Regions from separate parts of the Colwellia aquaemaris genome, predicted to be linked through region 2. Evidence: predicted binding sites of a transcription regulator. Region 2 holds the regulator's gene; each other region holds the start of a gene.
The links. The regulator FNR, encoded in region 2, switches genes on or off when oxygen is low (the NO sensors DNR and NnrR bind a similar motif). The targets are predictions, from matches to a motif close to TTGATCTAGATCAA.
Positions count from the first base shown of each region.

Region 1: ubiT (ubiquinone anaerobic biosynthesis accessory factor UbiT) is a predicted target of FNR. The motif match lies at 1,274-1,287, and genes of this name have one in related genera.
Region 3: AC27HL_RS09960 (universal stress protein) is a predicted target of FNR. The motif match lies at 1,567-1,580, and genes of this name have one in related genera.

Region 1 is NZ_BAAJLV010000002.1:637,182-640,468, reverse strand. It holds gene AC27HL_RS09200 (U32 family peptidase) at 1-135, opposite strand, end outside; gene ubiU (ubiquinone anaerobic biosynthesis protein UbiU) at 182-1,177, opposite strand; gene ubiT (ubiquinone anaerobic biosynthesis accessory factor UbiT) at 1,392-1,946, shown strand; gene AC27HL_RS09185 (hypothetical protein) at 1,999-2,355, opposite strand; gene AC27HL_RS09180 (DUF2989 domain-containing protein) at 2,671-3,287, shown strand, end outside.
Region 2 is NZ_BAAJLV010000004.1:191,389-194,675, reverse strand. It holds gene ttcA (tRNA 2-thiocytidine(32) synthetase TtcA) at 1-11, opposite strand, end outside; gene uspE (universal stress protein UspE) at 133-1,065, opposite strand; gene fnr (fumarate/nitrate reduction transcriptional regulator Fnr) at 1,236-1,955, opposite strand; gene AC27HL_RS12750 (sulfite exporter TauE/SafE family protein) at 2,007-2,669, opposite strand; gene ccoS (cbb3-type cytochrome oxidase assembly protein CcoS) at 2,681-2,929, opposite strand; gene AC27HL_RS12740 (heavy metal translocating P-type ATPase) at 2,926-3,287, opposite strand, start outside.
Region 3 is NZ_BAAJLV010000003.1:104,469-107,755, reverse strand. It holds gene AC27HL_RS09965 (ketopantoate reductase family protein) at 1-934, opposite strand, end outside; gene AC27HL_RS09960 (universal stress protein) at 1,035-1,430, opposite strand; gene AC27HL_RS09955 (DsbA family protein) at 1,733-2,320, opposite strand; gene AC27HL_RS09950 (disulfide bond formation protein B) at 2,391-2,843, opposite strand; gene AC27HL_RS09945 (Na+/H+ antiporter NhaC family protein) at 3,189-3,287, shown strand, end outside.

The DNA.
Region 1 (3,287 bases), on a different contig from region 2:
TAGTTCTCGACGCTTTGAACAAACCGTTTCACCTAAATAAATGATATCGGCTTTACTCGTTAATGCCTGTTGATAATATGTTTCAACGTCATTTTTTGGCCAAAAGAACAAACTCGGCCCAAGAGAAAATTTCATATTTTTTCCAACTATTGTGGTTTAGCCTATAAGTCAGTATTACAACTTATTGCCATTTACGATGATAAGCACCTAAGGTGGTTTGACTACCTTCTGATAGGTTAGCTAAGGTATTCATCCACGCTTGTTCGACATCGTACTTTTCAGGGTTTTCCGCGAAGCGATCTAGTGCCATACGCCAAGTTTTCGCAACTTGTTCAACATAGGCAGGGCTACGTTGACGACCTTCAATTTTTACTGAGGCAATGCCCATTTTCACCAGCTCAGGAATAAGCTCTAGTGTGTTTAAACTGGTTGGCTCTTCAAGTGCGTGATAAACATTATTGTCAACTTCAAAACGACCTTTACATAACGTTGGGTAACCGGCATTTTCATCACTTTGATAGCGATCAATTAAGACATTATTTAAACGACTTTCTAGGCCTTTGTCGGTTTCTTGCCAACGAACATATTTTGCAGGTGAACAAGCGCCGGCGGTATTAGGTGACTCACCGGTCATATAGGAAGATAAATAGCAACGCCCTTCCGACATAATGCACAAACTACCAAAGGCAAAAACTTCTAACTTTACCGGACTCGTTTTAGCTAACTGACGCACTTGTTGCACCGACAATACTCGTGGCAAAACAACACGTTCAACGTCAAAGTTATTTTTAAAAAATTTGATTGCTTCTAGATTGGTTGTTGAAGCTTGTACTGAAACATGGCGTTCAACATCAGGGTATTTTGTCGCCGCGTAATCAAGCACGCCTAAATCAGCAATAATTAACGCATCTGTGCCAATAGCGACAGCATTATCAACTGCTTTTCGCCAGCGCTCTTCGCCGTCAGGATGCGCAAAGGTATTGATAGCTACATGCAACTTTTTCCCATGTTGATGCACATAGTCAGCTCCTTTAGCCAATTTACCATCATTAAAGTTAAGACCCGCAAAATGACGGGCATTAGTGTCGTCTTTCATGCCAATATATACGGCATCAGCCCCGTTATCGATTGCTGTTTTCAACGCAGGTAAATTACCTGCTGGACACAATAGTTCCATATCATCCAAACCAGAATTTATTTTGTTTAGCAGTGTACCTAGGTTCAGTTGGAGATTATTTGATATAAATTAACTAAGGTCATATTACTTGCTAACTTGATCTGCTTCATAAAAGCATTGGAACTGACATGCTAATGTGTCTGTTATAATTTAGCTCAGTCAACCAAATGTAATGACAAAGCAATAAAGTCGTACAACTGGTATGGAAATTACCTTGAACAATCAAATCACTGAACATTTCAATTTACAGAAATTACCTTTTAGTGTTCGTCGTCGTGCACTAACTTTATTACCGAAAATGCTAAAACCTAGCTTACGCTTAGTGCCATTTCGCTTGCAAAAGTCGATGCTGCTACCGGCATTACACTCAGTATTTAAAGAAGCGATTGCAGACGGCGACTTCGAGTTTTTAAACGATAAATGGTTGAAAATATCAATAACAGATATTGACCTACATTGGTGGCTAAGCTTTGAAGGCGATAACTTAATTATGGCAGCACCTGAGCTCGCCATTAAAGAAGACGTAAGTTTTAGCGCAACGGGTGACGACTTATTGCTAATTGCCGGCCGTAAACAAGACCCAGATACCTTGTTTTTTCAACGTCGTTTGCATATTGAAGGCGATACCGAACTGGGGTTAGAAGTGAAAAACCTGATTGACGCCATCGATGTTGAACAACTGCCCAGCAGCGTTCACAAAATCATTGATTTGCTAGCCGACGTAGTAGAACAAACCCAGCAAGAAATTAAACATGGTGTGCTGGGTTAATCCTTTCAAAGTACTAGCGTTGCAAAAGCTCTAATGCCAGTAAAGTGCTAACTTAAATATGCGCTAACTTTACTGGTTTTGGTAAAGATAGAAAAGCTAACGCAAATGACATCGCAAACACAATAAAACTACCTGCGCTTTCCCAACCATACGGCAGTATGTCGAGATAAAACAAAATATTTTCGACAAAACCGAGCATAAAACCACAAATAAATAGCGCTTTGCTATTTAAGCTACCTTGAGCATTAAAACCTTTAGCAACTAAATACCCAGCCACAGGGAAACTTGACCAAATAATAAACACGACTATAGAGAAGAACATGGCAAGCGGCGAAATGCTTGAGGTAACAAGCTTTTCAGTCACTGCATACGATTGTGCAACAATATAACCTAAATATAAATACAACATAAATTATCTCAAGATGTTAATGACATACGCGCTATATCGACAATTAAAAAAACATTGCAACAAAGAGCTGATGTTAAGAAGGATTTTACAGACATTAATGTTTCGAGCTTTGATCTAATACAGAGTTTTGAGCAAAATTTACCTTCCTTTAATAGACAATTAATTTATATTTAAATAGCTATTTGTTTACCAAGTATCACCAATAAAGTTTTATAAACAAACCATGTAAACTAGTATTAAAAAAATAGTTATTGCTGACATACTCAATACATCTGAAATTTTAATATAATAAACAACTCAGCTTGGAAGAGAGAAATGAAAAAAATATTAGCACTACTGACATGCCTACTTTTTGCATGTTCAAATGAAGAAAATACAGCCCAATCAAATACCGGGCAATGCGATGCTAATTCCAATATCTGTATCGATTTAAAGCCTGATAACTATTGTCTGAAAGAACATAAGCATTTAATTGCCCAAAACAGCCTAGCAAAACAAACAGGTGAAGATCGCCCTCTATATTACTTGCTATTAGCCTATGAGAATTATGCACAATGTATTGAACCTTTTCTGGGCGTTCAATATGTTAAGATCAAAGCAACAAAAGACAAACGTATAAATAACTTGCAGCTGGCAAACCAAAAAGTAGCTGAAATTACCGAACAAACAAAGCATTCTGAATATCCAGGTTTTCTATATATTCAGTGGAATCGTCATAATAATATGGAGGCAAAAGCCAAACTGACTGCATTAGAAAGCAGCAAAAGTATGAGGTCCATGGGCGGGCAATATTTATTAGGCACGATTTATCAAAAATCAAACATACAAAAATCTATTCGATTTTTTAAAAACTCGCTGACATACCCACTTCGTCATATAGAATTTAGTGTTGAAATTATGCAATCTATTTCGGGTTCATATCTTAAACTTAA
Region 2 (3,287 bases):
TCTGCGCTCATAATTAATTCCCAATAAATTGCGGCGCGTAGTATAGCCGAAGCTGTGAAATGAAAAAAGTTGAACAGGCCATTAAATCCGGCAAGTTCAACTTCAATTTATAAAAATTTGTACTAGATCACATTATTCAATGTCGAGTGGTGAAATATAACCTTCAGGTTTTAATGCCAATACATCACAGTTTAAGCGATCAATGACATGTTCGGCTGTGTTGCCAATAAGTGCCGCTGATAAGCCGGTTCGGCCTACGGTACCCAAAATAACTAACTCGGCGTCTAGGGTGTCCGCCACACTTTGAATAACGTCTTCAGGCAAACCTTCTTTTATATGGGTGTTTTCTTCAGCAATGTTAAACGCGCTTGCATGCGCTTTCATGGCATTCTCATGATGTTTTTGCATTGAACGGTTGTAATCGCTGGCATTGAACTCTGGAATTTCAATGGCAATATTAACTGGCGTGCCGGGAAAAGAGTTAACTAAGTGTAAGTTGGCTTTCATCACTTTTGTTAGTTGTTTAGCTTCAGCAGTAATTTTGTCATTAAGTGAACTGTGCTCTTCTTCGTCACTACCAATATTTAGCGCTGCTACTATGTTGCCATTGTCAGGCCATAAATGTTCTTTTACTAACAACACAGGGCAAGGGCACTTACGCAAAAGATGCCAGTCAGTTGGTGTAAAAATTACCGACTTTAACTTATCGTGCTGGTGCGTCCCTTTAATCACTATGTCGTAGCCATTTTTTAATACTTGCTCAATAATTTGCTCGAATGGACGGTTATGCCATATCACACGACAATCTACGTTTAAGCCATGTAAATCGAGCTCTGCAAGTAATGTTTGTAGCCATTGGGTTCTGTCATTGATAACGGATTGACGCATGGCCTCACGTTCATCACTTGATAACATAGTAGTCATTTCATAAGAAAAATCGTATATGGTCAAAAATGCAGTAATGTTAGCGCCAGTTTTACGGGCTAATTCTATAGCACGCTTTAGCGCTTTTTGATCTTCTGTTGTTGGATCAACAATAGCGAGTATTTTTTGATACTTATCCATATCTAATTCCTTTATCAATTATCTGCTGTAGCTATAACAATAGAATAGTTTGAAACAATAATAGTTGTTTTAAATCAATTTATTATCGTATCAAATATAAACAACATTTCACGCTAAGCATAGCGTGAAATGTTTAAATAAGGAAGTTTAAGGTAATGTAAGGAAGGAGATTAAAGTGCCGCGCACTCGTTTAATTTGTCGATATCAAGAATAGTTATTAACTTGCCGTCAACCTGAATTAAACCATTTTTGTGAAAACGGTTAAGTAAACGACTGATAGTTTCAACCGTTAAGCCAATATAGTTACCAATATCGCTACGGGTCATTGATAAACGAAACTCAGATGCAGATAAGCCACGAGCATGGTAGCGACTACTTAATGTGCTAATAAACGTTGCTAAGCGTTGTTCGGCATTTTTACGGTTAAGTAGCGTTAGCATTTCTTGATCACCGCGAATTTCCGTACTCATCATACGTAAAATTTGCTTTTTCAATTTTGGCATGCTGTTAGACAAGCTATCCAGCGTGTTGTAAGGAATTTCACATACCATAGAGGTTTCAAGTGCTTTAGCAAAGCTTGGATGCTCAGCATTAGCGATAGCGTCAAAACCCAATAAGTCACCGGCTAAATGAAAACCGGTAATTTGCTCTTCACCTTGCTCGTTGACCGTATAAGTTTTAAAAGTACCAGAACGAATAGCGTAAAGTGCATGCATAGGTTGACCATCATTGAAGATCTGCTCGCCTTTATGAATAGGGCGCTTACGATCAATAATATTATCTAACGTATCTAGCTCTTTATCATTTAGGGAAAACGGCAGACATAGCTCGCTAATACTACAGTTTTGGCAGTGAATATGTTGCTGACCTGTACACGATTTATTACTCATAGTAACCTATATAAATTTTGCATTTTAATGATTAGGATCATATTAGATGCGTTATAGATATGCAATAAGTATAGTATAAATACCGTATAAAATCAGTAAAACGGCGGCTGACTTTCTAAAGAGAGCGTTACCTAATAGGGACTTGACGCTAATTGTCCCTAAAGATACTGACAGCAAAGCAGGTAAAGTGCCAAGTCCAAAGAAAAACATAATTAGTGCACCATTAATTGCGTTTGCACTGGCCAACGACCAAGTTAATGTTGAATAAACTAAGCCACAAGGCAGCCAGCCCCATAACGCGCCTAATGCAAAAGCACTGCGATTGTTTTTAATAGGAATAAATTTTTTCGTATTTGGCGATATATACTGCCAGAGCTTTTTACCTAAATGCTCAATATGGCTTAACCACATTAGCCATTGTCCTAAATAAAGGCCGAGTAAAATTAAAAATATGCCCGCAATTGATTTTAGTGCAACAACAGGAAAGCCAATACTTTTTGCCGCCATTGAACTGGTAAGTGCTACTAAGCCACCAATTAAACTATAAGAAACAATTCTGCCAAGGTTATAGGAAAATACTATACGGTATTTTTTATTCTCAGCCGTTTGGGAAATGGCCGTGGTGAGCATAGTGCTAATGCCGCCGCACATAACGATGCAATGACCTGAGCCCAATAAGCCGATAATAAAGGCAGAAAAGTAATCGAGGTTCATGGCTTTAGTTATTACTTGTTTGTGACATTATTCTTGCCGTCAAGTTTGGAGGTAGTTTTAACATCAGTTTGATTGTTAGCTGACTCCGATTTTTGTTGTGCGTTATTCTCTTTTTTATCATTGGCGTCATCAAACAAAATACTCATACCTTGTTTTTCAAGATCATCAAATTGCTCGGTTTTAACCGCCCAAAAGAAAATATAAATACCTATTGCGGTGAGTAAAATAGCAATGGGGATTAATACATAAATTACGCTCATTTTTTTAATAGCCTTAAAGAATTACTTACCACTAAAATTGAACTAGCCGACATGCCTATTACTGCCATATATGGTGCAATATAGCCCATAACCGCCAATGGTAAAACGATGGCATTGTACCCAAACGCCCAAAGATAATTTTGTTTTACAATTACAGTTGTGCGTTCAGATACTTCTCTTAAGGTTTTAACACAGGCAAGTTTATTGTTGAGCAATATAACATCGGCGCCATTTTTCGCAATATCGGTACCGCTACCCATAGCAATTGATAGGTGTGCGGCTCCTAATACTGGCGTATCATTTACACCATCGCCAATCATGGCAACATTATGTGATAATTGCTGTTGCTTAATCGCGT
Region 3 (3,287 bases), on a different contig from region 2:
AAACTGGCGCAGACATATTAAGCTTGTTCACTAACGCCATGGGGTAAGCAACAAGTATATCAAATTCTGACTCTTGTCCTTGAGCAATATCTCGCTGCATTGATGTTTCACTGCTATCTGGCAAGCGGGAAAGAAAGGTCATAGTTTCTTTAATATGCTTGTCGCTAAGTTGAACGCCTAACTTACGTGCAATTTCAGCGTACTCTATAACAATACGCTCTAGTAAAAACTCAAGATGACTTTGTGAACGAATTTCACCTAGATTTAGTTTTCTTGCTGACGCTAATGCGCCCCATGCAGCAACAAAAATATATTTACGCCACAAGGCCAAGTTAATGTCACTGGTAACGCCAACGCTAATACCCGATAACTTTAAACTCTTGGCAATCTCACTGAGGTGCTTCGCGTCAATGGCTTCTGCAAGTATTTGTTCTTGTTTTTGTTCTGTTGTACTTTCACTTGTTAAAGCACCTAAAGTGATATGAGGTTTAGCCCCCGTATGATGTATCACACCATCACTAGCTTTCTCTGCAATAATTTTTGCTAAGCCACCATAAATATGAGTTTTAGCAATCCCCATATCCTGCATTACCTGCACTGCATTAACACCATTTAATAATGGAACAACACGGGTGTGCGGCTTAATTAATGGCTTAATTTGCTCTATGGCCGTAGATAATTGATAAGATTTAACACAAAGAAAAAGAACATCTGCTGGCGTAGATAAGTTATCTGCCTCTATGCTATTGGCATCAAGCACATTAACCTTTTCAAGATGAATATCACCGTCAATACTCTTAATTGATAAGCCAGATGTTTGCATTGCATTTAATTGCTGGCCTCGCACCACAAATGTAACATTTTCACCATGTTGAGCTAAGCGAGCACCAAAATATCCGCCTACAGCACCACAACCAACAATAACAAAATGCATTCTACGTCCTTTATTACCTGAATTCTTTGACTAATAGCTGAAGTTTACCACGCCAAAAGCAAAATAATTAGCGCTTTAAAGTCAAGTAAGGACATGCACGTTAGACCTTAACCAGCGAAACGTCACATTGTGCATAATTTGCGACTGCATTGGCCGTTGAGCCAATAAGTGCATTTATACCTTTTTTCGAGTGCGTGCCGAGCACAATTAAATCTGCATTTTTAGTTTCTGCCAGTAAACATATTTGTTCATAAGCTTTACCAAATTTAATTTTAACGTTTTTCAGCGATATACCAAAAGATGCAGCTTTCGCTTCAATTACAGGCAAAGCATTTTCTTTTAGTTCTTTTTGATAGTCATTGGGAAGAAACGTATATGGAATAACGTGAGTAACAATCAACTTGGCTTTAGTGAGTTGTGCTAGTTGATAAGCTTTCGCTAAAACTTGTTCACCTTCATCACTATTTTCTATTGCACAAATAATAGTTTTATACATCTGATATCCTTAAAACTTACAGTAATTAAAAAATTCTATAACTGAATGGCTATTCCTATTACCGTTTTGAATCGCAAATCCCACGATAGCGACAACTTAAACATATCAGACAAAGTGAAAAGTTCAATTAGATAAGTTGATGTATATCAAGATAAAAACAACTTTATTGTTGACTGAGTAAACTCCCCTTAATTAATGAATAATTTTGCGCAACAGCCAAGAAATTACGACTAAAATTGATGTAAAAGGTAATGATATATTAAATACTGTTTAATATATCATTATTCAAATAAGTGCCCCTATTAATAAGCTTGTTCGATCGCTTGCTCAACCATTTGAACGAGCTCTCGGTAACCAAACTGTATCAGAGGTTTACCATTAACAAAAAACTGCGGAGTTGCACGAACTCCAAGCGTTTTAGCATCAACAACATCTTGCGTAATAACCTGCGATACTTGTTCACTAAACATATCGGTTTGTAGTTGCTGCTGATTTAACGCTAGTGGCGACAATATTTGTAAAGCTTGCTCAGGTTGAGCTACATGATGACGCGTCCAACCGCGCTGATTAGCAAATAACAACTCTAGCGCCGGCCAAAATTTTCCTTGCAGATGAGCCGCTTCAAGCATAGCGACTACCTTATCCGCTCCTTTGTGAAATGGTGTATAACGCATTTCTACTTTTACTTTTCCTGGGTATTTATTAATTAGGTCATTAACTAAAGGATAAAATTGCGCACAGGTTTCACAAGCGGGATCAAAAAACTCAACAATAGTAACTTTAGCATCTGCGGCACCTTTACTAGGAGAGCCAGAACGACTTACCGAGTCAATATTACTTTTCGCTAACTCATTTTCTTTAGCTTCTTGCTGCGTTTGAAATATTGACATGGCAACGAAAAAAGCCAAAAACAATATAATCACGGTGCTTATAAATAGAATTTTTTTATTCAAGGTAACCTCATTTAGTTTTAGTGTGAGCGAAAAATAAAAGTATGCCGATCACTGCAAATGTTAGCAAAGACATCATTGGCATATTAAGCCAGCCAAAAATATTTAAGTGAGTTTCTGAGCAAGGAATATCTGCAACACAAGGCTGAGCACTTTCAGGAATTGCACCGGCAACTAATAAAACATGAAATAGTGCAACTAAACTGCCAAATAATGTCAATACACCAGCATAGCGAATCACCTTGCCATCGAAAGGGAATAACGCTAGAGGTAACATTAACACTAAAGGGTACATGGCAATACGTTGATACCAACATAAAACACATACCGGTAACTTAACAACTTCACTAAAAAATAGGCTCGACAATGTCGCAATTGTGGCAATTACCCAACAAGCAAATACTAAAAGCCAAGCTGATGAAACATTAGCTTTAGTATCGGTGTCAGTATTTATATTTTTCATACAAGTTAAATTTAATCTATGTCAAGCCGTGTAATGGCGATAGGAAATAATAAGTTATTGTAATATAACGAAAGCGGTTATTAAATCCATAGTCATTCAAATGTTAATAAACATCAATAAAACTCTTAATTGTGTTAATTGGCATTGAATGGTTTTACATCAACCTTTACTTAATAGCTATGCAAAAATACCTCGCCTAAAGATTTTTAAGAACAAATAAAGCTCTAGACGTCTAGATTGACAAAGTCACCTAAGCCCCTATAATGCATTCCACCATAGACATTGTGCTCAAATTCGTTATTGTTTGAGTTAAATAAATAATAATAACTAAAAAAGATCTCACTCATGACTAAAGAATTATCAGAAAAGTCTTCACTGACAACACCTGAAAAAAACAAAACTGAGCAAAGCTTAAAGAGTTTACTTCCCTTTGGCGTTTTTCTT